DNA from 3 places in the Ruegeria sp. YTSC325 genome. Region 1 is predicted to be linked to each of the others. Evidence: riboswitches for the same ligand, from Rfam matches in the RefSeq annotation. Region 1 holds a riboswitch; each other region holds the start of a gene.
What was found. Region 1 has a riboswitch for cobalamin ahead of AC2FF7_RS14860 (DUF1636 family protein). Riboswitches for the same ligand answer to the same signal wherever they lie in the genome.
Positions count from the first base shown of each region.

Region 2: another riboswitch for cobalamin. It lies ahead of AC2FF7_RS10530 (hypothetical protein); the one in region 1 lies ahead of AC2FF7_RS14860 (DUF1636 family protein).
Region 3: another riboswitch for cobalamin. It lies ahead of AC2FF7_RS21475 (DUF1636 family protein); the one in region 1 lies ahead of AC2FF7_RS14860 (DUF1636 family protein).

Region 1 covers NZ_JBXWLY010000010.1:28,555-33,745, forward strand. The annotation lists gene AC2FF7_RS14855 (NAD(P)-dependent oxidoreductase) at 485-1,477, opposite strand; cobalamin riboswitch at 1,589-1,797, shown strand; gene AC2FF7_RS14860 (DUF1636 family protein) at 1,883-2,257, shown strand; gene cobW (cobalamin biosynthesis protein CobW) at 2,259-3,314, shown strand; gene cobN (cobaltochelatase subunit CobN) at 3,318-5,191, shown strand, end outside.
Region 2 covers NZ_JBXWLY010000006.1:48,485-53,675, reverse strand. The annotation lists gene recR (recombination mediator RecR) at 1-96, opposite strand, end outside; gene AC2FF7_RS10545 (YbaB/EbfC family nucleoid-associated protein) at 160-504, opposite strand; gene AC2FF7_RS10540 (DNA polymerase III subunit gamma/tau) at 720-2,471, opposite strand; gene AC2FF7_RS10535 (protein-tyrosine phosphatase family protein) at 2,605-3,093, shown strand; gene AC2FF7_RS10530 (hypothetical protein) at 3,095-3,502, opposite strand; cobalamin riboswitch at 3,585-3,804, opposite strand; gene AC2FF7_RS10525 (alpha/beta hydrolase family protein) at 3,941-4,798, shown strand; RNA gene ffs (signal recognition particle sRNA small type) at 4,837-4,935, opposite strand; gene AC2FF7_RS10515 (bifunctional 2',3'-cyclic-nucleotide 2'-phosphodiesterase/3'-nucleotidase) at 4,975-5,191, opposite strand, start outside.
Region 3 covers NZ_JBXWLY010000024.1:18,412-23,602, forward strand. The annotation lists gene AC2FF7_RS21465 (class II glutamine amidotransferase) at 1-612, opposite strand, end outside; gene AC2FF7_RS21470 (helix-turn-helix domain-containing protein) at 794-1,441, opposite strand; cobalamin riboswitch at 1,568-1,771, shown strand; gene AC2FF7_RS21475 (DUF1636 family protein) at 1,874-2,230, shown strand; gene AC2FF7_RS21480 (ABC transporter ATP-binding protein) at 2,230-3,033, shown strand; gene AC2FF7_RS21485 (ABC transporter substrate-binding protein) at 3,030-3,977, shown strand; gene AC2FF7_RS21490 (FecCD family ABC transporter permease) at 3,979-4,992, shown strand; gene napF (ferredoxin-type protein NapF) at 5,185-5,191, shown strand, end outside.

The sequences.
Region 1 (5,191 bases):
GCAACGCTGCGCGCGTTGGCGTGCGCCGATTGATGTTAGGCTTACCGCTTTCAAGCGAAAGTCACAAATACGGTCTTTGATCTGAAAAAAGGACGCTGACTTTCACTAAGACACAAGCGTTTTTCGATGTGCGACTGGAAAAAAGCAACTTGGCATACATGCTTGCACGACCTTGTAATCGCGAAGTAAGCAGGCGAAATCCTACTGAACGCATAGGCATGAACCAAGCGGGCAGTACAGGATCTACGGAAAACGGGCGGCTCGCGGGAATGCAAGCTCGAAACTTGCGACATGATTGGCACTTAGTATCTGAACAGGTTTTCCTAGGGTTTGTCTATTGACGATACTTAGGTTTATCCGCACACAAATTGACTGTTGCCCCGGTGGTTCAGGTAGTTCAGTGACCTGAAAAAGTGGCAGCGAGCCCAACACTCGCCGCCTCTTTTCCAAGCCGGGCAAAGCGTTTTCGCGCAGTGCAATTGCGTCATTCGGCCCGACGTCCCTGAGGAATAACCTCGTATCCGGACGCTTCCGGCTCGTAGTCTTCCATTTCGGACGGGAAGCCGGGGGCCGTGATATCCAGCCCGGTGGCCTCTTCCAACCGCTTGATAATATTAGGTGATAACTCTCGGTCGCCATAGCGGGCGATGCCGTCGTCAAAGATACGCATCATCACCGGGTTGATCTCGAGCGGCACCCCCGCCCGGTCCGCCACATCCTGAAACAGGCCAATGTCCTTTTTCACCAAATCCATCGTGAACGAAATGTCCCGCGAGCCGTTCAGAATGACTTGGCTTTCGGTTTCATGCACGAAGGATGTCCCGGATGAGATCTTGATTGCCTCGTATGTGGTGTTCAGATCCATCCCGGCGGCTTTGGCGGTCACAAGTGCTTCTGCGCAGGTGATCAGGTTGGCGGTGGCGAGGTAATTGGTCAGCACTTTCAACACCGAAGCGGTCCCTAGGTCACCGGTATGCAGAACCCGTCGGCCCATGGTGGTCAGAAAGGGCAGTATGCGCTCGAATGTGGCCCGGTCGCAGCCCGCGAAGATCGAGATATTGCCCGTCGCGGCGCGATGACAGCCACCCGATACAGGACAGTCTACCGCTGCGCCGCCACGTTCGATCACCTGGGCGCCCAATCGCTTGACTTCAGCTTCATCAGTGGTGGACATCTCCATCCAGATTTTGCCGGGGCTGACCTCAGGCAGCATCTCCTGCATCACCGCGTCCGAAGCGGCAGGCGATGGCAGGCAAGTAATAACCGCGTCGCAATCGCGCATCAGCTGGGCCGGGCTTTCGGCGGCCTTGGCCCCCTGTGACACGAAGCCGTCGACGAGGTCAGAGTTCAAATCATGTACCGTCAGTTCGATCCCGTTGCGCAGCAAAGACCCTGACAGTTTGCCGCCCACATTGCCCAAGCCGATAAAGCCCACCTTCATGCGATACACCTCCTTTTTTGGCGTCGTTTTGTTCATGGCACCATGCCGCCCCACCCAAAGTCATGCCGCCCAGCGACGCTGTCAGGTCGCTTTTAACCCGAGGTGCGAAAGATGTTTGCGACTCGCTTGACAAGGGCCTGCCCGGTGCCGCATGTCCGATCCGTTGGTGTCCATCTGCAGATGGATGAAAAGGGAATGCGTCAGCGGGTCATCCGTCAAACGCAGCCGCCCCCGCGACCGTGACCGGAGAGGGTGCCCAAGCCACTGGCCAACAAGGCCGGGAAGGCGGGTCATCCGACAGGGTAACCGCCCTGAAATCCGCAAGCCGGGAGACCTGCCAGCACCCGCGATTGAAACCGGACGGGGTGTTCCGGTGCCGGGTCACGCACGACCCGCATGAAACCCCGTCCCCCACGATGAGGATTTAGGGGGATGAGAGACATGACCGAAACCGCTCCGGTCGAGCTGCTGGTTTGCACCACCTGCCGCCGCGGCCTACCCATTGAAGATGACGCCCAACGCCCAGGCACGTTGCTGCACAAGGCGTTGGAACAGGCTGAACTGCCCGAGGGCGTGGCGCTGAAGGCTGTTGAATGCCTGTCGAATTGCGATCAGGGCTGTTCCATCGTGCTGCGCGGCGGGCCGGAACGCTGGACCTTTGTTTATGAGAACCTGAACGAAGTCGATCATGTCGACGTGATCGTAGACGGTGCCACCAAGTATCTGGCCACCGAAGACGGTCTGGTCAAATGGCGCGAGCGCCCCGAACATTTCCGCAAAAACTGCGCCTCGCGTATTCCCCCGATTGGAGCCTGACATGTCCACTTTGGAAAAACTCCCCGTTACTGTGATCACCGGCTTTTTGGGTTCGGGCAAGACCACGCTGGTGCGACACCTGATGCAGAACCCGCAGGGCAAGCGTCTGGCCGTTGTGGTCAACGAGTTTGGCGATGTCGGCGTGGACGGCGATATCCTGAAATCCTGCGCCATCCCCGATTGCCCGGCGGAAAACATCATGGAACTGGCCAATGGCTGCATTTGCTGCACCGTGGCCGATGATTTCATCCCCACGATCGAGGCGCTGATGGCGCTGGAGCCGCGCCCCGAGCATATCCTGATCGAAACCTCTGGTCTGGCGCTGCCCAAGCCGCTGCTGAAAGCGTTCGACTGGCCCGATATCCGATCCAAGATCACCGTTGACGGCGTGATAGCGCTGGCCGACGCCGAGGCCGTTGCCGCCGGTCGCTTTGCCCCGAATGTCGCGGCGGTGGATGCCCAGCGTCTGGCCGACGATTCCATCGACCACGAAACGCCTCTGTCCGAGGTGTTCGAGGATCAGATCTCCTGCGCCGACATCATCCTGCTGACCAAGCCTGATCTGGCCGGCCCCGAAGGTGTCGCCAAAGCCAAAGAGATCATCGCCGCAGAGGCCCCGCGCCCTCTGCCGGTCGTCGAAGTGGCCGAAGGCGTTGTGGACGTGCGCGTCGTGCTGGGTCTTGAGGCTGCCGCCGAGGATGACATGGAGGCGCGGCCCAGCCATCACGATGGCCACCATGATCACGAGCACGATGATTTCGAAAGCATCATCGTCGAGCTGCCGGAACAGACCGACCCGGCCGATCTGGTCGCGAAAATCGAACGTCTGGCCAAGGAACTGAACATCCTGCGCGTCAAAGGCTATGCCGCTGTTCAGGGCAAGCCAATGCGCCTTCTGGTTCAGGCTGTGGGCGCGCGCGTGCGTCATCAGTACGACCGTCCGTGGCAGCCCGGCGAAGAGCGCCGTTCGCGTCTGGTGGTGATTGCCGAGCATGACGACATCAAAGAGGCTGAAATCCGCGACATCCTCGCGGGCGTCACCGAGGCTGCCGAGTAAACCATGCACGTCGTCTTCCGCGAAAGCCACGGGTTAGAGGAATCCGAAACACCAACCGATCTGGGCCAGAGCCCGGCGGATTTGGTGGTGCTGTCGTTCTCAGACAGCGACCTTGGTGCTTTCGCGGCAGGCTGGCATCGCGGCGGCGGGCCCGAGGGTCGGATGCCGACCTTGCGGCTGGCCAATCTGACGGCACTGAAACATCCCCTCTCGGTGGATACCTATGTCGAGCAGACGCTGGAGGGCGCCAAGGGCATCCTGATCCGACTGATCGGCGGGGTGCCCTATTGGTCCTACGGACTGCAGCAGGTTCTATCGCTTGCGCAGACCAAAGGGATTGCTGTGGCCGTGCTGCCCGCCGACGGGCGCGAGGATACGCGGCTGGATGACTATTCGACCCTGCCCGTCTCCACCCTGCGCCGCTTGGCGCATCTTTGCGACACCGGTGGCGAGGTTGCAGCACAAGCCGCTTTGGCGCAGATGGCATTGGCAGCCGGTCTGTATGCGGGCCCGGTGATGGGCGCCAAGTCCTTGCCCGACTGCGGCGCATGGTGCCCGGACCGCGGCGTGATCCCGGCGGAACAGGCGTTTTCCGGGGATGCGAAACGCATCCTCGTCACCTTCTACCGCGCTTATCTGACATCCGCCGACACCGCCCCCGTGGCCGCCCTAATCCGCAGTCTGCGCGCACGTGGATTTGAAGCCGTGGGGCTCTTCGCCCCCTCTCTGAAAGCCCCGGCTGCTGCCGACTGGCTGCGCGACACCATCGTATCGCTGGCCCCATCCGCGATCATCAACGCCACGTCCTTCTCAGGCAAAGGCGCGTCTGGCACCTCGCCCTTAGATGCTGCGAATGTGCCCGTCTTCCAAGTCGCACTGGCCACTTCGCGCCGCAAAGCCTGGGCCGAAGCGGAACGCGGTCTCTCGCCCGCCGACCTCGCCATGCATGTGGTGCTGCCCGAGGTGGACGGGCGGATTTCAGCAGGCATCGCCTCGTTCAAGGAGCCGGGCAAGCGCGACCAGCATCTGGAATATTCCCGCTTTGCCCACCGGGCCGAAGAGGAACGGATCGAGGCCATCCTTGACCGTGTTACCGGCTGGCTGAACTTGCAAGACAAACCCAAATCCGATCAGGTGCCCGCGCTGGTTCTGTCCACCTATCCCGGCAAAGACTGGCAGATGGCCCATGCGGTCGGTCTGGACGCGCTGGCCTCGGCCGAGGCAATGCTGTCCGACCTACAGGCCGAGGGCTATGACACCGCCCCTGCCGAACCGATTTCTGAAACTCTGTTGGACGCGCGGATCGCATGGCCCCTTGCCGACTATCAGGCCGCGCTGGCCGACCTACCCGAACAGCTACGCACCGACCTGCAAACCGTCTGGGGTGCGCCCGAGAGTGATCCCGCTTTCGCGGATGGTGCCTTCCACTTCACCGCGCTGCGCCGGAGCAAAGTTCTGGTCGCACTGCAACCCGAGCGCGGCGCGCCCGAGCTGCGCGATGACAACTATCACGACCTGTCACGCACCCCGCGCCACAGCTATGTCGCCTTCTACCTGTGGCTGCGCAAAAGCCTGCGCACCGACGCGCTGATCCATATCGGTGCCCATGGCACGTTGGAATGGCTGCCCGGCAAATCCGTCGCGCTCTCAGCCGATTGCTGGCCCGAAGCGCTTATCCGCGATCTGCCGGTGATCTACCCTTTCATCGTCAATGACCCCGGCGAGGCCGCGCAAGCCAAGCGTCGGATCGGAGCCGTCACACTGGGCCACATCCCGCCCGCTTTGAAAGAAAGCGGTACACCGGATCGGATGGTACGGCTGGAGTCCCTGCTGGACGAGTTCTCGAACGCCGATGGTCTGGACCCCAAGCGCCGCGA
Region 2 (5,191 bases), on a different contig from region 1:
CAGGTGCAGCACCGCGCGACGGGCCGAGCGGGGCCCAAGCCCCGGCAGTTTGGCCATCAGGTCGATCAGATTGTCGATGTCGCTGTTCGAACTCAACGCGCGTACCCCTGCACAGGGGCCGGGCAGGGTGCCCGGCCTTTGGACCGTCAGGAGTGTCTATCAGAACGGCAGCTTGATGTCTGCGGGCAAACCCATGCTTTCGGTCAGCTTGGCCATCTCGGCCTGCGCGCGTTCGGCGGCTTTGGTCTGCGCGTCCTTGATAGCGGCGAGGATCAGGTCTTCGACGACCTCTTTGTCGTCGCCGTTGAAGATCGAGGGGTCGATGTCCAGACCTTTGAGTTCGCCCTTGGCGGTGGCAGTGGCTTTGACCAGTCCAGCACCGGATTCGCCGACAACCATCAGATTGTTCAGTTCTTCCTGCATGTCGGTCATCTTGGTCTGCAGATCCTGCGCGGATTTCATCATCTTGGCCATATCGCCCAGACCGCCGAGTCCTTTAAGCATTACGTTTTCTCCTGCTAATCGGTTTGTCGCCTAGATACGGACAGCGCCCGTGCGGCACAAGGGGGCAGTGCCCTCCCGCCCGTCGTCGCGGTCTTTTGCAAGACCTCTCCTCCCGTTGGGCCCGGCAGAGCGCGGGCAACGCCCGCGCTCTGCCGGGCCCAAGGTCGCTCAGGGGTATCGGCGTCAGCCGACGGCCCGTGGCGGGCGCGGGAGGGTTAGTCCTCCTCGAACGGGTCCCATTCGTCTTCGACCTCGGGCAGGGCTTCGGTTTCGACCTTGGCGGCGCGTTCTTCGGGGGTTTCGATGCGTTTGATCTTGGCTTTGGGGAATTGAGCCAGCACCGCCTGCACCAGCGGGTGCTGTTCGGCCTCGGCCTTTAACGCCAGATCGGCGGCATCTCGGATTTCGGCGATGGTTGCCGCCTCACCGTTGGCCACAATGGTCACCGCCCAGCGGTTGCCGGTCCAGCGTTGTAGTGCGGTACCCATGCGGGCGGCCAGATCGGTTGGGGCTGAATCTGTTGGCGTGAACTCGATCCGACCGGGTTGGTAAGACACCATCCGGACGCCGTTTTCGACCTCAACCAGCAGTTTCACATCCCGGTTGGTACGGATCAGTTCGACCACATGTTCAAAACTCGGGTAGCGGGCCAATGCCGTTTGCACATCCTGCGCCAGTGCGGCCGTGGGCGCTCCGGGCCCGCCGCGAATGGGCGGCGCATAAGTGGAGGCCACCGGGGCCTGCGCGGCGTGTGATGATGCGGTCATTCCGCCGCCGGGCCCGCCGTTTGGCGGTGGGGGAGGCGCGTCTTGCAACCGTTTGATCAGTTCTTCTGGGCTGGGCAGGTCAGACACATGGGTCAGGCGGATCACGGCCATCTCGGCGGCCATCATGGCGTTGGGCGCGGCTGAGACTTCCTCGAGCGCTTTCAACAACATCTGCCACATGCGGGTCAGGACCCGCATCGGCAGGGCCTCGGCCATTTGCTGACCCCGCGCGCGTTCATCTGGGGGCACAGTCGGGTCTTCAGCGGCATCCGGCGTGATCTTTACCACCGACACCCAATGAGTGATCTCGGCCAGATCGCGCAGCACGGCCAGCGGGTCGGCGCCTTCGGCATATTGTGCGCCAAGTTCGGTCAGCGCCCCGGCGGCATCGCCACGCAGGATCATGTCCATCAGGTCCAGCACTCGGCCCCGGTCGGCCAGACCCAGCATCGCACGCACCTGATCGGCGCTGGTTTCCCCGGCGCCGTGTGAAATCGCCTGATCCAGAAGAGAGGTCGCATCGCGGGCTGAACCCTCGGCGGCGCGGGTGATTAGTGCCATCGCGTCTTCGGCGATCTGTGCGCCTTCGGCATCGGCGATCTTGCGCAGCAGGCCGATCATGTCCTCGGGCTCGATCCGTCGCAGGTCAAAGCGCTGACATCGGGACAGGACCGTCACCGGCACTTTGCGAATCTCGGTGGTGGCAAAGATAAACTTCACATGCTCGGGCGGTTCCTCAAGCGTCTTGAGCAGCGCGTTGAAGGCGCTGGTCGACAGCATGTGGACCTCGTCGATGATGTAAATCTTGTAGCGGGCCGAGGCCGCGCGATAGCGGACGCTGTCGATGATCTCGCGAATATCGTTCACACCGGTCCGGCTGGCGGCGTCCATCTCCATCACGTCCACATGGCGACCTTCCATGATCGCCACACAATGTTCGCACTGGCCGCAGGGTTCGGTCGTCGGTTTGCCCTCGCCATCGGGGCCGATGCAGTTCATGCCTTTGGCGATGATCCGGGCCGTGGTGGTTTTGCCGGTGCCGCGAATGCCGGTCATGATAAAGGCTTGCGCGATCCGATCCGCCTCGAACGCGTTTTTCAGCGTGCGTACCATGGCCTCCTGCCCGACCAGATCGGCAAAGGTTTCAGGGCGGTATTTACGGGCAAGAACCTGATAGGCGGGGCTGGGCGTGTCGGTCATATCTGCTCTGTCGGATTCGGGTTCCGACGCAGCCTAGAGACCCCCGCCGCCCGCGTCCACCGCCGCCTTGGGGGAAATTCGGTTTGCAGGTCAGTTTGCACAGCATAGAAGCTATGTGGAAAGGAGGCCGGGGATGGAGCCATTTGCAATTCACGTGGTCGAGGTCGGGGCCGGTCATTTCGCGCTGTCGCCGCTGCCGGGGCGCGCGGGGGAGTATGCGCGGGATTTGGATATCATTCGCCGCTGGCGGCCCGATCTTGTGATTTCGATGACCACAAGCTCCGAGATGGAGCAGACCGGAGCGGGAAAACTGGGAGATGACCTGCACGCCGAGGGCATAACCTGGACGCACCTGCCGATTGAAGATTTTGGCGCGCCGTCGCCGGACACCGAGGCCGCGTGGCCCCGGATCAGCCAGTCTGCCGCGCATATTCTGGCGCGTGGAGGGCGGGTGCTGGTGCATTGCCGGGGCGGGTGCGGGCGGTCGGGCATGATCGCCCTGCGGCTTATGGTCGAACAGGGCATCGCGTCCGACGCGGCGTTGCGCCGCCTGCGCGCCGTGCGGCCCTGTGCGGTTGAAACCGACGGGCAGATGCGTTGGGCAACCTGCGCGCCGGACTGAGTTACAGCGCCAGATGCTGCTGGGGCTGTGCTGGTTGCGCCGGGGCCAGCTCTGACACTTCAAGCATGGCACAGGGCGGCACTGGCAACTGGCCGGCCGGACGGGCCGCAGCATCGGGGCCGAACAGCATATCCGCATAACCATCCAACGCGTCGAGCGAGGCGTCCGTGCTAGTGCCGCAGAAGATGCGAATTTGATCTTTCTGGGCGCGGAATCGGGCGATGCAGCCCTGTGGGCAATGGCCCAGCTCTCCGCTGCCGTCCAACGCGAAGTCATCCGACGTGGCAGGCACTGCGGATTCCATCGCCTGCACAATAGCCCGTGCCATCTGCGCCAGAGCCGGGCAGGTCTTGCCGGTTTTCTGACATAGGGTTGCACTGAATTGGTGCGTTTTTGTCTTCCAGATCATAATGCGCCCTCCGCGCGGGGAACGGGGCGTAGATCAGGTGTGACAGCGCGCTGACAATCCCGCCCGGATACCCCGCCCGAGTTACAGTTTTGCTTTGATGGCAGGTCTCCTGACTTGCGGGTCATAGCGTTGCCGACCTTCCCAGCCTTGCGGGCCAGTGGTATTTCGGCATTGCTCACCGCTTACAGTTGCGGGGGCAGTCGCGGCATTGGATCGTTCCGGCATGACCGGGCAGAACCGCACCGTGTTCCCTTTTCATCTTGTCCCGACACGGGACAAGAACCATCACGCCATCGCTAGCGGTTGAGCGGGCTTTGAGTCAAGCGGGCGCGCGCGCAAAGTGGACGTTTGGTCATCTTGATGCGCCCTTGACTCAGCCCGGCCAAAGAAGTGGGGATAAGGGGTGAACCGAACAGTTCAGATCAGGTGAGCAACGCTATGCTGGATGATACACCCCCCGTCCTGACCGAGGATTTTCGGTTTTCTGCCGGTTCGGCAATGCTGTCGGCGCGCCTGTACCGGCCCGTGACTGATCCCAAAGTCGCCGTGGTTGTACATGGTGCGACCGGTGTCCCGAGGGATTACTATCAGCATTTCGCGAATTGGCTGGCAGCGGATCAGGGGATCGCCTGCCTGACCTACGACTATCGTGACTTTGGCCACTCACTGACCGGATTACTGCAGGAATCGCGGGTAAAGATGGCGGATTGGGCGCTGACCGACATGCCTGCCGCCAGAGCGGAAATGCGCCAGCGTTACCCACACGCAGAACACTGGAGCATAGGGCACTCGGTCGGAGGGATGTTGGGGCCAATACAACCTGATATCGACCATATAGATCGCATGATCTGTGTGTGTTCGGGGCTGGTGACAATCAGTGATCACCCTTGGCCTTATCGCGCGTTGGCGTCCTTGTTCTGGTATGGACATGTTCCGCTGGCGGTAAAAACAGTTGGATACCTGCCAGGAAAGGCAGTGGGATTTGGGGCCGACCTGCCTGCATCGGTTTACTGGCAGTGGCGCAAGTGGTGCACGGCACCCCAAAATTATCTGCCAGAAATCGGAAAAACGCTACCTGCCGCAACCTGGGCAGAGAAAGGCAAACCGGTCGATCTGTTCACTTTCGAGGACGACCAGATGGTTCCGCCCGAAGCCGTTTGGCGGTTGGCAGATCTGTACGGCTCCAGCGCTCGGCGTCATGTGCTGTCGCCGCAGGAATTCGGACTTAAGGACATTGGCCATATCGGCGCGTTCGCGCGTCGCAACGCGTCCCTATGGCCGCGCTTGATCGCATAAGTGCTGCGTGTCTAAACCGGTCAAAACTGTCGGGGATGAAGTGAGAGGTTGGACATCGACCCAAGCGGGGCTCGTTGTGGCTGCTTCCTTCCGGACCTGACCAGGTTGGCGAGGCGCTCGCCCGCGCCAACCTCTCAACGGTGGATATAGGCATTTGGTTCATGCTTGGCAACCCGTCAGAGGGAGAGCTGAATATTCAGAAAACCTTTCGCATCCGGACCGATGACTTTGGCGCGGTAGCGTGCCAGTTCTTCCAGGTGTTGGTCAGCGGCCGCTCCGGTTTTCACAAGCGCATGGGCACCGGGTATGGGTGACAACCGAAAAGGCTGGAGTGCCTCTTCCAAAGGGTCCATCGGTAAGACGCCCGACAGGTAATCCCGTACAATATGTTGA
Region 3 (5,191 bases), on a different contig from region 1:
GCCGACCTCGGTATCGTTCATGGATTCGATCCGCACGCCCTCGCGCATCAGTTTGCGGCGCAGGGCGTTGTGGTTGGACAGCGATCCGTTATGCACCAAGCACTGATCCGCGCCGGTGTTGAACGGGTGCGCCCCTTCTGTGGTGACGGCGGATTCAGTGGCCATGCGTGTATGGCCAATCCCGTGGCTGCCGGACATCGAGGTCAATTGGAACCGCTCCGCCACCTCTCGAGGCAATCCAACTTCTTTATAAATTTCGATCGCATCGCCATCGGACATGATCCGTAGGCCAGGGCGCAATTCCCTCAGGGCCTGCCGCGCAGCGCTGACTTTGTCGTTGGCCACGCTCAGAACCGCATGAGTGTCATTGCGGCCCAAGCTGACGGGGCTGGTCAAGACGTCGGCCAAATCTTCGGCCAGAGTCTGAAAATCCGCGTCCGGATTGTCGGATTGCACGGTGAGCTTTGCCTGATCTCCGACAGGTCCATAAATCGCGATCCCGGCGCTGTCCGGGCCGCGATCTGTCATTGTGATCAGCATATCTGTCAGCATCGCGCCCAATTGAGGCTCGAGCGTTTTGTCCTTCAAAAAAAGGCCGACAATTCCACACATGTGTCAGCTTCTCCTGTGTTGAGTTGGGCAGACGCTAACACCTGAACTTCAGGTTATCAACAAAGGGAAATTAATATTCATAAGGGGAATATTTTCGGCTATCTATTTCCCCCGCATTCAAAAATCACGGAGAGCAACCCCGCAAAACCTCAGCAGCGGTTTATCAATCGCCGAATCGTGACTAACGCGTCTGCGGATATGAGATGATCGACAGGTAGCGGGCTGGCAGTTTGCGCAGCAACTCGGGTCCATGCGGTGCGTCCGCATCAAAGAACAACGTATCACCCGGCTCCAGCAGGTAAATTTGATCGCCGTGTCTGTAATCGACTTCGCCTTCAAGCATGTAGAGCATTTCAATCCCGTCATGCTGGAACGTCGGGAAAGTGTCGGACTCTTCCGTCAGCGTGATCAGATAGGGTTCGACCACAACACCACTGGCATTAGACCCCATATGACCCAAAAGGCTGTATTGATGGCCTGCGCGTGTCCCGGCTCTCTCTGTTTCAACGCCCTTTCCCGCTTTGGTGTGGGTTGCGTTTCGGGTTTCTTCATATCTGCGGAAAAATGCAGTGATCGGTGTGCTCAGAGCATTGGCCAGCGATTGTAGCGTCGTCAATGAAGGCGATGTGTAGCCGTTTTCGATTTTTGACAGCATACTGATGGATAACCCGGTCAGCCCCGACAATTCCGCAATTGTCACGCCCTGCTGCAACCTCAACGCGCGGATTTCACGACCGATCGCCGTTTCGAGGTTCTTTTCACCGGGGTCCCTGACCTTGTGGGGATCCTGAGAAAACTGAGGTTTGGACCTATCGTTTGATGCTTTCACCAACCTATCCTTAACGCCTTTCGCTTCGTCGTTATCGCCTGCAATTTTCTTGAAAGGAAACATATTTTCAAAACTACATTCCTGCGCAACCTCCGGTGATTTGTGTTGACCGGCGATCTGATCTCGGGCAGTGACGCATTTGATGGTTCCCTGGGGCATGCTCCAGCGGTGAAAAGGGAATACGGTGAGGTTTAAGTGCCAAGTCCGTAACTGCCCCCGCAACTGTAGGCGGTGAGCGAAGCCAATATCCCACTGACGTGAATAATGTCGGGAAGGGTGGCCAAGCCTCGACCCGCAAGTCAGGAGACCTGCCATCGCAACCGAAACCAACCCGGGGCGGGGCGTCCTGGAAGGAGGCTTGATGGTACCTCGTACGCCTTTATGCGCGACCGCGTTTCAGTACGGCCCCAGGGGCCGTGGAACAGACGCTTGATGGCCGAGCCCACTGATCATTTTGTTCTGATCTGCGCGACCTGTCAGGGTTTGGAGGCAGCGCAGCACATTGCGGATGCCTTGTGCCCTGAATTGCCTGCGGGTTTCGCAGTGCGCACAGTAGACTGTATGGCTGGATGCGATCACCCGGTCACTGTCGGATTTCAGGCCCTAGGAAAAGCCCAATACCTGTTTGGTGATATCGGCACCGAGCAAGAGCTGAATGCTCTTGCCCAATTCGCCGCGCAATACCTGGGCAGCGCAACTGGTTGGACAAAGGCCACAGACAGGCCGGCGCCTCTGATAACCAAGACATTGGCGCGCATGCCGGCGTTGGCTGTTCGAGGAGCTCGATGATGACCAGACCCTTCCTGCAGGCGCGTGGTGTAGCCTACTATTCTTTTCACGGTGACGTTCTGTTGCAAGACATCTCGTTCGACCTTGAAGAGGGGTCGGTTCTGGCCATTGCCGGTCCGAATGGCGCTGGCAAAACCACTCTGCTGAACTTACTTTGTGGCGCTGAAGCTCTGTCCGAAGGCGACGTTCTGGTGCAAGAGCAGAGCTTGAAGACACTGTCAGCGACGGAGCGCGCCCGAAAAATTGCCGTCGTCAGTCAGCAGGAATATCCCGATGGGCGCTTGCATCTGCGTGACTATGTGGCACTTGGGCAAATTCCAATTCGCTCGGACCGCTCCTCTGAAGATCACGCAAACGACTTGACGCGAATTCTGGACCTGACCGGCCTTTTGGAGCTTGCCGACAAGCGCATGGCAGTGTTGTCGGGTGGCGAACGTCAGCGCGCCCATATCGCGCGTGCGCTGGCGCAGAACCCTACTCTTCTGTTTTTGGACGAACCGACGAACCATTTGGATCCCGACGCCAAAGGGCGGATGTTGTCGCTGGTCGCTGGACTGGGGATAACCGTCATAATGATTGTCCATGACATTGTCATGATCCCCGAATTCGCCACCCATGTCGCGTTGATGAAATCTACCCGGCTGACCGGGTTTGGCCCTGTTTCCGAGGTCCTGACGACTCAACATGTGCGCGACACGTTCGGCGTCGACTACTTATTCTTTCAGCACGACGGTCGGATGATCCCCGCGCTGGACATACGAAAAACCACTGTTTCCCAACCCTCCAGGAGATTTCCAAAATGAAACATATCTTGTCCGTGGCTCTGGTTATGGCCATGGCGAGCGGTGTTGCTGCGCATGAAGTGACCGTAGACAATTGTGGTGAACCGCTGGTGTTTGAAACCCAGCCCGAACGGTTGGTCGTACATGACATGAACATGACCGACATGGCCTTTGCGCTGGGTCTGCAAGACAAAATCGTCGGCCTCACGGGCATCACCGGCTGGTACAAAACCAGTCCTGAATTCGACACGCTACGTGGAGATATCCCCGAACTGGCACCGAAATATCCATCGGTGGAAAATATTGTCGCGGTAGAACCCGATCTGTTCTTCGCCGGCTGGTACTATGGAATGCGTCCCGGTGGTGATGTAACGCCAGAAACACTTGCCCCGTTCGGGATCAAAACCATGATCCTGACTGAAAGCTGCGTTCATCTGCATAAAGACCGCCCCGAGGCCAGCATGGACCTTTTGTTTGACGACATTCTGCGGCTGGGCAAAGTCATGCATGTCGAAGACAAGGCCGAAGCGCTTGTATCTGGTTGGAAGGATGAACTGACCGCAATCGAGGCACAAACCGCAGACTTACCGAAACCTCGAGTGTTTCTGTTGGATGGCCCGGCGGACGCTCCGTTCACTGCTGGGAAATACGCAATCCCCAACGCTATGATAGCAGCGGCGGGTGGTCTCAACGTTACCCGTGATATGGACACAAGCTGGGGTCGCACGTCATGGGAAACCGTGGCAGCCGCGAACCCTGAGTTTTTAGTGCTGTTGGATTATCAAACCGGAAACGGAGCGGCGGATACGTTCAGGTTTCTGCAAGAACATCCTGTTATGTCACAAACCGACGCGGTCAAAAACGAGCGCTGGATCGGTTTGCGGTACGAAGAATTGACGCCGGGACCGGCCAACATTCAGGCCATCGCAAAATTGGCAGCAGCCATGCGCACGGGTCTGAACTGAATTGGGCCGTCTGGGGCTGACACTTTTGATGGGGGTGGCCATTCTGGCCGCCCTTGTTCTGGTTTCGACAATCTACGGAACCACATCCATTCCTCTGTCCGATACGGTCTCAGCTATTCTGCTCAGCGCTGGTGTGATCGAGGGAGACATGTCACCACTTCACCGCATCGTCTTCGACCTGCGCCTGCCCCGCGCGCTTTTTGCCGCCGTGATCGGCGCTGGTCTCGGAGTTGTTGGAGTTGTGCTGCAAACGACTACGCGAAACGATCTGGCCGACCCGTTCCTGTTCGGTCTTTCCTCTGGTGCGGCGGCGGGGGCAGTGTTCGTCATTACGGTGACTGGTGACATACTGGGGTTCTGGACTTTGCCGATAGCAGCATTTTGTGGGGGTCTCGTGGCCTCGGGCATTGTGCTGGCTCTTGTCCACGGGCTGCGAACCAGTGCACCGGAAAAGCTCATCCTGGCTGGGCTTGCCGTGTCGTTTCTGTTCTCGGCGTTGACTAATTACCTGATTTTCGCAGGCGACAACCGTGCTGCGCATTCTGTCATCTTCTGGATGCTGGGCGGATTGGGTCTGGCGCGTTGGGAAACCTTTCCGCTCGTCTGCGCGGGTTTGATCCTAATTCTGGCCTATTCACTATATCGCAGCCGTTGGCTGGACGCCTTGTTGACCGGTGACATGACAGCGTCGACACTGGGTGTCCCGGTCCAGTCGCTGCGGTTCAAGATGTTCTTTGTTGCCGCTTTGGCTACGGCTGTATTTGTCTCAGTCGCCGGGGTGATCGGGTTCGTCGGGCTGATGGTTCCGCATATCGCGCGCGGAATTGCCGGACCACTGCACACCCACTTAATCCCTGCGGCCGCGGTGGTCGGCGCTGTTCTGCTGACCGGGTCCGATATCCTCAGCAGGCTGCTGCTGGCCCCGCAAGAACTGCCGGTCGGCATAGTGACCACCTCGTTAGGGTCCGTTTTCGTGTTCATTTTGTTGCTGAGAACTGCAAACGCGAAACGGTAGATCACACGGAGCCTGTTCACTCATTCTTGGGCTGCAAACTGTGGTCACCTGTCAAATTCCGACATTCATTTAAACTATATCCTAGATCAACCTTAAGAGTGCCCAAAAAATGATCTAAATCAAAACCGGCTCGGTTCAAAAACGCTAAGCGGAAATTAGCAAACAAAAGAAACGACGAGAGCCAGGTCTAAAATGGACC